DNA from 3 places in the Paenirhizobium cremeum genome. Region 1 is predicted to be linked to each of the others. Evidence: predicted binding sites of a transcription regulator. Region 1 holds the regulator's gene; each other region holds the start of a gene.
The links. The regulator PhoB, encoded in region 1, activates phosphate uptake and scavenging genes when phosphate is short. The targets are predictions, from matches to a motif close to TGTCATNNANCTGTCAT.
Positions count from the first base shown of each region.

Region 2: a site for PhoB is predicted at 1,900-1,916, ahead of ACLBKR_RS06015 (esterase-like activity of phytase family protein). Genes of this name have one in related genera too.
Region 3: a site for PhoB is predicted at 2,383-2,399, ahead of ppk2 (polyphosphate kinase 2). Genes of this name have one in related genera too.

Region 1 is NZ_CP180217.1:127,750-131,960, forward strand. It holds gene pstB (phosphate ABC transporter ATP-binding protein PstB) at 1-619, shown strand, start outside; gene phoU (phosphate signaling complex protein PhoU) at 668-1,381, shown strand; gene phoB (phosphate regulon transcriptional regulator PhoB) at 1,414-2,097, shown strand; gene ACLBKR_RS00655 (GcrA family cell cycle regulator) at 2,200-2,724, opposite strand; gene ACLBKR_RS00660 (aspartate aminotransferase family protein) at 3,164-4,211, shown strand, end outside.
Region 2 is NZ_CP180217.1:1,212,443-1,216,653, reverse strand. It holds gene ACLBKR_RS06015 (esterase-like activity of phytase family protein) at 1-1,845, opposite strand, end outside; gene hupB (DNA-binding protein HupB) at 2,084-2,359, opposite strand; gene lon (endopeptidase La) at 2,565-4,211, opposite strand, start outside.
Region 3 is NZ_CP180217.1:3,709,357-3,713,567, forward strand. It holds gene ACLBKR_RS17925 (methyltransferase domain-containing protein) at 1-536, opposite strand, end outside; gene leuC (3-isopropylmalate dehydratase large subunit) at 724-2,133, opposite strand; gene ppk2 (polyphosphate kinase 2) at 2,453-3,358, shown strand; gene ACLBKR_RS17940 (amino acid ABC transporter permease) at 3,377-4,210, opposite strand.

The DNA of each region.
Region 1 (4,211 bases):
CAGGACGCTCAACCGCATGAATGACACGATCGACGGTTGCCGGGTCACCGGCAAGATCACGCTCGACGAGATGGACATCTACGATCCGTCCATCGATGTGGTCGAACTGCGCGCGCGCGTTGGCATGGTTTTCCAGAAGCCGAACCCGTTCCCGAAGTCGATCTACGAGAACATTTCCTACGGCCCGCGCATCCATGGTCTCGCCAAGTCGAAGGCCGATCTCGACCAGATCGTCGAGACCAGCCTTCAGAAGGCCGGCCTCTGGAACGAGGTGAAGGACCGCCTCCATGAGTCTGGCACCGGTCTCTCCGGCGGCCAGCAGCAGCGCCTGTGCATTGCCCGTGCAGTCGCCGTCAGCCCGGAAGTCATCCTGATGGACGAGCCTTGCTCGGCACTCGATCCGATCGCGACCGCCAAGGTCGAGGAACTGATCCACGAGCTCAGAACCAACTTCACGATTGTCATCGTGACGCACTCCATGCAGCAGGCGGCCCGCGTTTCCCAGCGCACGGCGATGTTCCACCTCGGTCTGCTGGTCGAGGAAAACGATACCGACAAGATGTTCACCAATCCGGACGATCAGCGCACGCAGGACTACATCATGGGCCGCTTCGGCTGATGTCGCCGCATCCGGTGATCGATCTTCCATTTCAAGGATACCAAGAACATGTCTTCATCGCATATCTACTCGGCCTATGACGAGGAACTGAAATACCTGATGCGCCGCATCTCCGAGATGGGTGGGCTTGCCGAACAGATGGTGGGCGACAGCATTCGCGCGCTTGTCAATTCCGATGCCGCCCTTGCCCAGAAGGTCATCTCCGACGACGTCATCATGGATGCCGCCGAGCGCGAGATCGGCGACAAGGCGATCGTCACCATCGCCCGCCGCCAGCCGGTTGCAGCTGATCTTCGCGAGATCATCGGCGCGCTCAAGATTGCCAATGACCTGGAGCGGGTCGGCGATCTCGGCAAGAGCAACGCCAAGCGCGTCATGGCCGTTCAGGCCACCGGCGTTCCGCGCAAGCTCGCCCGCGGCATCGAGCATCTGTCGGAGCTTGCGCTCGTGCAGCTCAAGGAAGTGCTCGACGTCTACACGACACGCTCGGCCGAAAAGGCCAAGTCGATCCGTGATCGCGACGAGGAGATCGACGCCATCTATACCTCGCTCTTCCGCGAGCTTCTGACCTACATGATGGAAGATCCGCGCAACATCACCAGCTGCACGCATCTTCTGTTTTGCGCCAAGAACATCGAGCGCATCGGCGACCATGCCACCAATATCGCTGAGACGATCTACTACATGGCGACGGGCGCTCAGCCGGAAGGCGAGCGCCCGAAGGAAGACCTGACGGCTACCGTCGGCGCCATCGCCGAGTGAGCCGTCGGTCCTGAGAGAGGTAGTTGAAGTCGATGTTGCCCAAGATTGCTGTCGTTGAGGACGAAGAAGCACTGAGCGTGCTTCTTCGTTACAATCTCGAGGCTGAAGGTTACGAGGTCGAGACCATCCTGCGTGGCGATGAAGCGGAGTTGAGGCTGCAGGAGCGGGTTCCCGACCTGCTCATCCTCGACTGGATGCTGCCCGGTGTCTCGGGCATCGAGCTTTGCCGCCGGTTGCGTATGCGGCCGGAGACGGAACGTCTGCCGATCATCATGCTGACGGCCCGCGGCGAAGAAAGCGAGCGCGTGCGCGGTCTGGCGACCGGGGCGGATGACTATGTCGTCAAGCCGTTCTCGACCCCGGAACTGATGGCGCGTGTCAAGGCCATGCTGCGCCGCGCACGTCCGGAGGTCCTCTCCAGTGTCTTGCGTTGCGGCGATATCGAACTGGACCGCGAGACCCATCGGGTTCATCGCAAGAGCCGCGAAGTCCGGCTTGGGCCGACCGAATTCCGTCTGCTGGAGTTCCTGATGGCTTCCCCCGGGCGCGTTTTCTCGCGTTCCCAGCTTCTGGACGGCGTCTGGGGCCACGACATCTATGTCGACGAACGCACGGTCGACGTGCATGTGGGTCGCCTTCGCAAGGCTCTCAACTTCTCGAATATGCAGGATGTGATCCGCACCGTGCGCGGCGCGGGATATTCCATGGAAGCCTGATTGGGTTTTTCCAGGATCACATTGCGGATACGTTGTGACAGACAAAAAACGGGCCGAAAGGCCCGTTTTTACATTTCCGGTTTTGTCCGAAGACGCCGGACTTTATCGAGCCGACCTACGCCTGTCGCCAATCGGCTGGTAGGCGAGCTTGGCGTGATAGTTGCAATAAGGGGAATTATCGGACGACTCGCAGCCGCAGAAATGGAAATCGTCCTTCATAGGATCGCCGATCGGCCACTTGCAGGTGCGTTCCGTGAGTTCCGTCAGCGCCAGACGCCGGGAAATCGGCACGACCACGTTGCTCGCCGGAGCGATATCGATTTCCTCGATGCCTTCGATCTCGATTTCTTCCTTGAGCATGTTGGCGCCGGCAGGCCGCGCAACGGTGCGGGTGGTGACGCGCGGCGCATAGTTCTGGGCGCGGGGCGGCGTCGCCGTGCGCTTTGCCGTCCGCGTCGTCGCGACGCTGCCGCCGGCCTTGGCGCGGCCCGGGAGGCTGAGGCGGTGAACTTTGCCGATAACGGCATTGCGGCTCACTCCGCCAAGTTGCGCGGCAATCTGGCTCGCGCTCAAGCCTTCGGCCCAAAGCCGCTTCAGCTTTTCTACTCGCTCATCCGTCCAGTTCATGCCATTTTCTCCGCCGGTCGCAATTCGTGCTGGCAGAATCCCTCGCCGTTGCTTCGGAAAATTCCGAAACAAAACTGCCTCGATACTGTCGGTGACTAATTCCGCCGCATGCAATTTCTTTATTGGTTCTTAACCTAGTGTGAGGCTGACTCCGTGACAAGAGTCGGCGGAATCATCGGGAATCGATTTCGAAGTTTTCCCCAACTTGCTACCGAGGCGCGATCATGTTCGCCCATGCGCCGCTTGGCTCTGTCCCTCGACTCCGAGTGGCGAAAATTCCGCTTTTCCGCGGTGTTTCGTTGACAGGGAGGGGCGAAATGACGATAGTGCAGCCGCCGCCGCAAGGCGGCATTTTTGATTTTTTGGACCCGGCGGAACAGGGGTTCCGGTGCGGTCCGCACCCGAAAAGACAAAAGCTCTTCGAAAGGAGTCTTTCGCTATGGCCGAGGCCTCTCCGCTTTATCAGACTTACATGCGCGCTCCGCTGCGTTTCGAGCGAGGCGAGGGCGTGTGGCTGATTACGGAAAACGGAGAGCGATATCTCGATTTCGCAGCGGGTGTCGCCGTGAATTCGCTGGGCCACGCCCACCCTCATCTCGTCGGCGCATTGCGTGAGCAGGCCGATAAGGTCTGGCATCTTTCGAACCTCTATGAGATCCCAGGCCAGGAAAAGCTCGGCAAGCGCCTGACCGAGGCGACCTTTGCCGACCGGGTGTTTTTCACCAATTCCGGTGCAGAGGCGCTTGAATGCGCCATCAAGACGGCCCGCCGCTATCAGTTCTCCAAGGGACATGGCGAGCGGTTCCACATCATCACTTTTGAAGGCGCCTTCCATGGCCGCACGCTGGCGACGATTGCCGCTGGCGGCCAGGCGAAATATCTCGAAGGCTTCGGCCCCAAGGCGCCGGGTTTCGATCAGGTGCCTTTCGGCGATCTGGAAGCTGTGAAGGCGGCGATTACTGACGAAACGGCAGCCATCCTCATCGAGCCCGTTCAGGGCGAGGGCGGCATCCGCACCGCGCCTGCCGGTTTCCTGCGGGAACTGCGCAAGATCTGCGATGACAACGGTCTTCTCCTGATCTTCGACGAGGTCCAGTGCGGGATCGGCCGTACAGGCAAGCTGTTCGCCTACGAATGGACGGGTATCACGCCTGACATCATGGCCGTGGCCAAGGGCATTGGCGGCGGGTTTCCGCTCGGCGCCTGCCTTGCGACAGAAGACGCTGCCTCGGGCATGAAGGCCGGCACCCATGGCTCCACCTATGGCGGCAATCCGCTTGCCATGGCAGTCGGCAATGCCGTGCTCGATGTCGTCCTCGCCGACGGTTTTCTCGAACATGTGCGCGACGTTGCGCTCGTCTTCCGCCAGGGTCTTGCCGAGCTCAAGGACCGGTTCCCCGGTGTCATCGAGGAGATACGCGGCGAAGGCCTTATGCTCGGCATCAAGGCGAAGGTGCCTTCCGCGGAGCTGCTGCAGGCGATGCGCG
Region 2 (4,211 bases), 1.1 Mb from region 1:
CGACTTGTCGAGCGGATAGCTGACGGCGCCCCACTCCTTGGCCTTCGGGTTGTAGGAGACGAGCTTGACGGTGCCCTTCTCATCATCCTTCCATTCACGCTGAACGGCCATCCACAGCGTCAGGTCGTCGCCCTCGCCGATCGAAGTGATGCCTTCGAGGCCGAAGCGGGTCTGGCCCGCAAGCAGTTCGACCGGGAAGCCGATTTCGGACTTGATTTCGCCCTTGGCGTCGACGTTGTAGATGCCGTGACCGATGAGCTTTGCCGGATCGCCTTCGGAAGCGAGCCAGAAGCCGCCCTTGCCGTCCAGCGTGATGCCTTCGATGTCGAGTTTCTGGGCCGCCGCGCCGCCGCGAGTCACCGGCAGGGCAGAGGTGATGACGGCAGGCTTCTGCGTCGCATCGATCGTGAAGATCGTCGGCTGCATGGAATAGAAGCTGTCATTGACCGCATAAAGCGTGCCGGCCTTCTCGGCATCGCCCACAAGACCGGAGAGCGCGCCCCAGCCGATGGGTGCACCGTCGACGATTTCGGAGCGGATCATCGGATAGGCCGGCGTGCCCTCGGCAAGCTCATAAACCATGACGTGCGAACGCGGGCCACCGTCTTCACCGAGATCAACCTCATTGGCGGTCGCGAACAGGTTACGGCCGGGAATGGCAACCGCGCCTTCCGGAGAGACGCCGGACGGCAGAAGCTGAACGAGTTCCGGCTCCGCGCCGGTGTCCTTGTAGACGCCTACGATCGAAGCACGTTCGGAAAGTACGAAGAAGTATTTCTGACCGTTGAAGGTTGCGGCTTCCAAACCTTCGAGTTCGACGCCCTTGGACTTGGCGCGCTTGTCCGGGAAATGACCGATCCGGGCGATGGCGAGTTCCAGCGAGGGGCCGGATTCGTAAAGAACCTTGCCGGTCTTGTCGAAGATGGTGAAACTGCGCGAACCGCCTTCGTAATCGCCTTCATTGGCAACGACGAAACGATTGTCGTCCAGCCACTTCAGGGCGTCGGGCTCGCGCAGGACGCCTTCCTTCTTGCCGGTGAACTTCAACGCGCCATCGGACTTGGTATCGATACCGGCGAGATCGACCTTGCCGGCGGAGAAGTGATTCTTCACTTCGCCGGTTTTGCCGTCGACGATGACGATATGGTTGTTTTCCTGGAGCGTCAGGCCGATTTCGCCGAGGCTGTTGATCGAGACGAATTCGGGCTCCGGGTCCTCCGGCGCAATTTCGGCAAGCCCGGTCAGGGCGACGTGCTTGATGGAAGTGCAATCGGCAACGCCGTCCTTCAGGGAGACGATTGCGAGATCGCCGGCCGGCATCTGCGGCAGCTTGCCCTCGTCGAGCTCTTCGTCACGCTCGTTCTCGATGGCGATGGCGGCAAACGTCTTGTCCGGAGAGATCGCAACGGAGTCCGGCTGGCCGCCGAGATCACAGGTCGCATCGATCTTCATGGAGGCGACGTCGACGATGGCGAGCTTGCCGGAAGGTTTCTGCTTGTTCTCGGAGGTGTTGACGGCAACCAGCGCCTTGGCACCGACGACGGCGACGGAGGTCGGCTCGCCGTCCATCATCAGGGCGCTGCCGGCCTTCGGAGCCTTGGCGTCGGTGATGTCGACAAAACCGATCGCGCCGAGCGGGCTGTCCGAATAGATCAGTGTGTTACCGTCTTCCGAGGCGGTGATGATCTCGGCCGAGGTGGTCGAAAGCTTGTCCTTGTCGGCCGGCAGGTTGGTGGCAACGGGGAAGGACGCAATACGATTGAAGACCTGGTCGGCAGCGGCCGGCGCCGCGACCGAAGCCAGCAGCGCGGCCGTCAGCGCGGCGCGGGAAATAGAATACGTCATCGGGAAACCTCCTGTTTCCATGAGAAAGGAACAGAAGGCTTTTGCGTCACGTGCATGACACGCACATGACAGTTGACTCACTTTGTCGGGACGCCCGCCCCTCCCCCGAGACGCCGGCGAATGGATCGGCAAGGCAAGTCGTAACAGCCGGCAAGACACAAAAGAAAAGCCCGGCCGAGGCCGGGCTTAATTTGCAGAGCTATGCGTTCCGCCCTGGGGCCGAACGACAGCCAGCCGATCAGCTGTTGACAGCGTCCTTCAGGCCCTTGCCGGCCGTGAACTTCGGAACGTTGCGAGCCGGGATATCGACTTCAGCGCCGGTCGACGGGTTGCGGCCCTTGGAGGCTTCGCGACGAGCGACGGTGAAAGCACCGAAGCCAGCGAGGCGAACATCGCCGCCGTTCTTCAGCTCGGCCTGAACCGTTTCGAAAACGGCGTCAACGGCGGAAGCTGCATCGGCCTTGGTGAGGCCGGCCTTTTCGGCGACCGCGGATACGAGTTCGTTCTTGTTCATGTTTCCACCCTTTCTGACTGGTATGAAACGACTCAATGGATAAGTCGGGCGGAGAATACGTAAGCATCTGCCCTACGCAACTGAAAAGCACCGCAATTGCCCGGAAAACAAGACGTTTCAGGGAGTTTGCACAAAAAAGGCTGGCATTTTTGCCAGCCTTTTTCCGTTCGATGTGCCAATTTGGCAAGATTAAGGCAAAAGAGCCTCAATGTGCCATGGAAGCGCCCGCATCGTCGGCACCTTCCACAGTGCCGATTGCAGGAGTTTCAACCGTTCCGTCCCATTCAATCGGTTCAGGTACGCGGACCAGGGCATGCCTGATAACCTCGCCCATGCGCGAGACGGGAACGATCTCCAGATTGTTCTTCACGTTGTCCGGAATGTCCGCCAGATCCTTGGCGTTTTCTTCCGGGATCAGAACTTTCTTGATGCCGCCGCGGAGAGCCGCAAGCAGCTTTTCCTTGAGACCGCCGATCGGCAGAACGCGACCGCGCAGCGTGACCTCACCCGTCATGGCGACATCCTTGGACACCGGAATGCCGGTCATCACCGAGACGATTGCCGTTGCCATGGCGATACCGGCGGACGGACCGTCCTTCGGCGTCGCGCCTTCCGGAACGTGCACGTGGATGTCGCTCTTGTCGAACCGCGGGGGTTCGATGCCGAAATCCACGGCCCGCGAGCGGACATAGGAGGCGGCAGCCGAAATCGACTCCTTCATGACGTCCTTCAGGTTGCCGGTGACCGTCATGCGGCCCTTGCCCGGCATCATCACGCCTTCGATCGTCAGCAGTTCGCCGCCGACCTCGGTCCAGGCCAGACCGGTAACGATACCGACCTGATCCTCGCCTTCGGCTTCACCATGACGGAAGCGCGGCACACCGAGATAGTCGTGTATGTTCTCGGCGGTCACGGCGACGGACTTCACCTTGCCCTTGATGATCTCGGTGACCGCCTTGCGGGCGAGCTTCATCAGTTCGCGCTCGAAGGAACGGACACCGGCCTCGCGGGTATACTGCTGGATCACGGCCATCAGAGCATCGTCGGAGACCGAAAACTCTTCCGGCCGCAGCGCATGCTCCTTGATCGCCTTGGGCAGCAGGTGCCGCTTGGCGATCTCCCGCTTTTCATCTTCCGTGTAACCGGCGATGCGGATGATCTCCATGCGGTCCATCAGGGGACCCGGAATGTTGAGCGTGTTGGCCGTGGTGACGAACATCACGTTGGACAGGTCGTATTCCACCTCGAGATAGTGGTCCATGAAGGTGGAGTTCTGTTCCGGATCCAGCACCTCGAGCAGGGCCGAGGACGGGTCGCCGCGGAAGTCCATGCCCATCTTGTCGATCTCGTCGAGCAGGAAGAGCGGGTTGGACTTCTTCGCCTTCTTCATCGACTGCACGATCTTGCCGGGCATCGAGCCGATATAGGTGCGGCGGTGGCCGCGGATCTCGGCTTCGTCACGAACGCCGCCGAGCGCCATGCGCACATATTCTCGGCCGGTCGCCTTGGCGATCGACTTCGCAAGCGAGGTCTTGCCGACGCCCGGAGGGCCGACGAGGCACAGAATCGGGCCCTTGATCTTGGTCGCACGAGCCTGGACGGCGAGATATTCGACAATGCGTTCCTTGACCTTGTCGAGACCGAAATGATCCTCGTCGAGGATCTTCTCGGCGGCGTTCAGGTCCACCTTGACCTTGGACTTCTTGCCCCAGGGCAGGCCCAGCAGCCAGTCGAGGTAGTTGCGAACGACCGTCGCTTCCGCCGACATGGGGCTCATGTGGCGCAGCTTCTTCAGTTCGGCCTCGGCCTTTTCCTTGGCTTCCTTGGAAAGCTTGGTCTTGGAGATGCGCTC
Region 3 (4,211 bases), 610 kb from region 1:
TAGCCGTGCGGAATGCGGCGCATGAACTGCGGCGGGTTGTCGGCAAACCGCTGCGACAGGACCTCGCTCACCACGGAGACGAATTCATTGTTCTCGATCCTGTCCCAGACAGCCAGCAGATAGGCGCCGCGCGGCTTCAGGACACGACGAACTTCGCGATAGGAGGCGACCTTGTCGGGAAAGAACATCACCCCGAACTGACAGACAGCCGTATCGAAGGATTGATCGGCAAACGGCAGCGCCATCGCATCGGCCTGCCGCCAGAGAACATTGCCCGTCTCCTGCAGAGTCATTGCCAGATCGATCATCGGCTGGTTGAGATCGGTCGCGGTGAGCGCCGCCGTCTCCGGCAGCCTTTCCGCCATGGCGCGCGTCACCGCCCCGGTTCCCGCAGCAAGTTCCAGAACGGTCGCGGGATGTCGCGCCGCCACCTTCTCGGCAATCGCCTCGGCATATGGAGCGAAGATCATCGGCACCATGAACCGCTCGTAAAGAGCGGGAATGCTGCCTGCAAATACCTTGTCGGCATCGGTCATGGCTGCGTCCTCCCAGACATCGTGATTATACCGCAGCGTCGTTTCAGCGAAAAGCAACAGCATCGCAGGCCGATAAGGCATTCGCGGCCCCGAAACGAGACAAGGCCGCCCGCATCACTGCGGACGGCCCTGAAGGCTGTATCTGCGGCCGGCGGTGCCGACGCGTAGAATAAGGACGCTCTGGAGCTTACTTCCAGTCGCGGATGTCGACGAAATGACCGGCGACGGCTGCGGCAGCAGCCATGGCCGGGGAAACGAGATGGGTGCGGCCCTTGTAGCCCTGGCGTCCCTCGAAATTGCGGTTCGAGGTCGAGGCGCAGCGCTCGCCCGGCTTCAGCCGGTCGTCGTTCATGGCAAGGCACATGGAGCAGCCCGGTTCGCGCCATTCGAAGCCCGCATCCTTGAAGATCTTGTCGAGGCCTTCGGCTTCAGCCTGTTCCTTGACGAGGCCGGAGCCCGGCACGACCATGGCGGAGACGGTCGAGGCGACCTTCTTGCCTTCGATCACGGCGGCGGCGGCCCGCAGATCCTCGATACGGCCATTGGTGCAGGAACCGATGAAGACGCGGTCGATCGCGATATCGGTCATCTTCGTTCCGGGCGTAAGACCCATATAGTCGAGCGCGCGCCATTTGGAGGCCCGCTTGGTCTCGTCCTGAATTTCGTCCGGATTTGGCACCACGCCCTGGATCGACACCACATCTTCCGGAGACGAGCCCCAGGACACGATCGGCGGCAGGTTGGCGGCGTCGAGCACGACGGTGCGGTCGAAATGCGCGCCCTCGTCGGTATGCAGCGTCTTCCAGTAGGCGACTGCCTGATCCCAGGTCTCGCCGGTCGGCGCCTTCGGCTTGCCCTTGATATATTCGAAGGTCTTTTCATCCGGCGCGATCAGGCCGGCGCGGGCGCCGCCTTCGATCGTCATGTTGCAGACGGTCATGCGACCTTCCATGGAGAGCGAACGGATCGCCTCGCCGGCGAACTCGATGACATGGCCGGTGCCGCCGGCGGTGCCGATCTCGCCGATGATGGCAAGGATGATGTCCTTGGCCGTGACGCCTTCCGGAAGCTTGCCGTCGACACGCACCAGCATGTTCTTGGCCTTCTTCTGGATCAGCGTCTGGGTTGCCAGGACGTGCTCCACTTCGGACGTGCCGATACCATGCGCCAGCGCGCCGAAGGCGCCATGCGTCGAGGTGTGGCTGTCGCCGCACACGATGGTCATGCCCGGCAGGGTGAAGCCCTGTTCGGGGCCGACGATGTGCACGATACCCTGACGCTTGTCGCGCTCGGAATAATATTCGACACCGAAATCCTTGGCGTTCTGGGCAAGCGCCTCGACCTGGATGCGGCTTTCCTCGTTCTTGATGCCCTCGAGGCGATCCGCGGTGGTCGGAACGTTGTGGTCCACCACGGCCAGAGTCCTCTGCGGCGCATGCACCGGCCGACCGGCCATGCGCAGGCCTTCGAACGCCTGCGGGCTCGTCACCTCATGCACAAGGTGACGGTCGATGTAGAGAAGACAGGTGCCGTCGTCCTGGCGGTCGACCAGGTGGTCATCGAAAATCTTGTCGTAAAGTGTACGCGGTGCGCTCATGGCGTGTTTCCATCCGGCTGAAGAAGTGAGATCGGTCTTGGTATTCTGAAGCGCCGCCGATGCGGCCGGCAACCTTCAGCCTAGGCGGCTGTTGAGCGCTCCGGAGACGCACGCAAAGAACCGTGCCGGCAGACGCTTGTGGTCCTGCAGCACGATAAACTGGTTTGCGAGACATCCGAATTTAGATCCCATGGCGTCGCAATAACAGTTTTCCACAAAATCGGCAACGGATTTGCTTCGTCGGCCGCCTGACACATCCCTGTCATAAAGTGTTCGCGGAAACATGCTTCATCTGTCGGACGAAACGGAGATAGCCCGCATGTCTGCACCCATTGACGACCAGATCAACCGGATCAAGGAAGACATCATCGACAGCTTCGATGAAGAACTGGAACAGCAGATGGAGGAGGAGCGGCTGGAAGAGATGGTCGCCGAAGGCCTCTCCGAGCCGACCATCGACCGCCGGGTCTATTTCCGGGAGCTTTTCAGGCTGCAGCACGAACTGGTTCGCCTGCAAGACTGGGTTCAATACAAGAAACTCAAGGTCGTCGTGCTTTTCGAAGGCCGCGATTCCGCCGGCAAGGGCGGCGCGATCAAGCGCGTTACCCAGCGCCTGAACCCGCGCGTCTGCCGTGTCGTGGCACTGCCCGCCCCAACGGAACGCGAACGCAGCCAGTGGTATTTCCAGCGCTACACCGCCCATCTGCCGACCGCCGGCGAAATGGTGCTGTTCGACCGCTCCTGGTACAACCGCGCCGGTGTCGAGCGTGTCATGGGGTTCTGCACGCCTGACGAACTGGAGGAATTCTTCCGTTCCGTGCCGGAATTCGAGCGCATGCTGGTCCGCTCCGGCATCATCCTGCTCAAATACTGGTTCTCGATCACCGACGAGGAACAGGAATTCCGCTTCCGCATGCGCATTCACGATCCGCTGAAGCAGTGGAAACTCTCGCCCATGGACCTTGAGAGCCGCATCCATTGGGAGGAATACACCAAGGCCAAGGAAGACATGCTGGAACGCACCCACATTCCGGAGGCACCGTGGTGGGTCGTGCAGGCGGTCGACAAGAAGAAGGCCCGCCTCAACATGATCGCCCACCTTCTGGGGCAGATCCCCTACGAGACCGTTCCGAAGGAACAGATCGTGCTGCCGGAGCGCGTCCGCAATGCCGACTACATCCGCCATCCGGTTCCTCCGGAAATGTACGTGCCGGACGTCTATTGAGGAGCGCGGCGCCGACCGCTATCGGGCGGCGCCTTTCTCCCGCATCCGTTTTTCCAAGCGCCTCAGCAGCATCGACAGGCCGATCGTCAGGATAAGATAGATATAGGCGACGATGGAATAGGTCTCGAAGAAGCGGAAGGAGCCGGATGCATAGATCTTGCCCGCCTGGCTGATGTCGGCGACGCCGAGCACGGAGACGAGCGATGAATCCTTGACCATCGCCACGAAATCGTTGGAGAGCGGCGGAAAGATCACCTTGACGGCCTGTGGGAATACGATCAGCCGGAAGCGCTGATAGCGGTTGAGACCGAGCGACATCGCCGCCTCGATCTGCCCCTTGTCGACCGACTGGAAACCGGCGCGAAAGATCTCGGCGATGAAGGCCGAATAGCCGATCATCAGCGCGAAGATTGCCCGCCACATCAGCGACACGTCGCGCACCTGAAGCGCCGACAGCCAGCCCTGTTCGATGAGCGGCCCGATCAGGAAATTGTAGAGACTGACGAAGCCCGGAGCGCCGACGAAGGCGATGTAGAAGAGGAGGACGAGGATCGGAATGCCGCGGATCACCTCGACATAGAACCGCGCGATCTGCCTGACGATCAGGCTGTCCGACATGCCGGCGAGCGCCACCAGCAGGCCGAGCACGGTTGCCAGCGCAAAGCCCACCACGGTGACGAAGACCGTCACCCCTATGCCGCGCGAAATGGTGGCAAAGACCTGCGCATAGAGATCGTTGAAGGCGATGACGGCGGCAATTCCAAGCGCGATCGCGACAAGGGCGACCAGCCACCACGGTCGGTCGCCTTCGCCCTTTCCATTGCCTGCGCCCGAAAGTGTCTGAAAACCCATC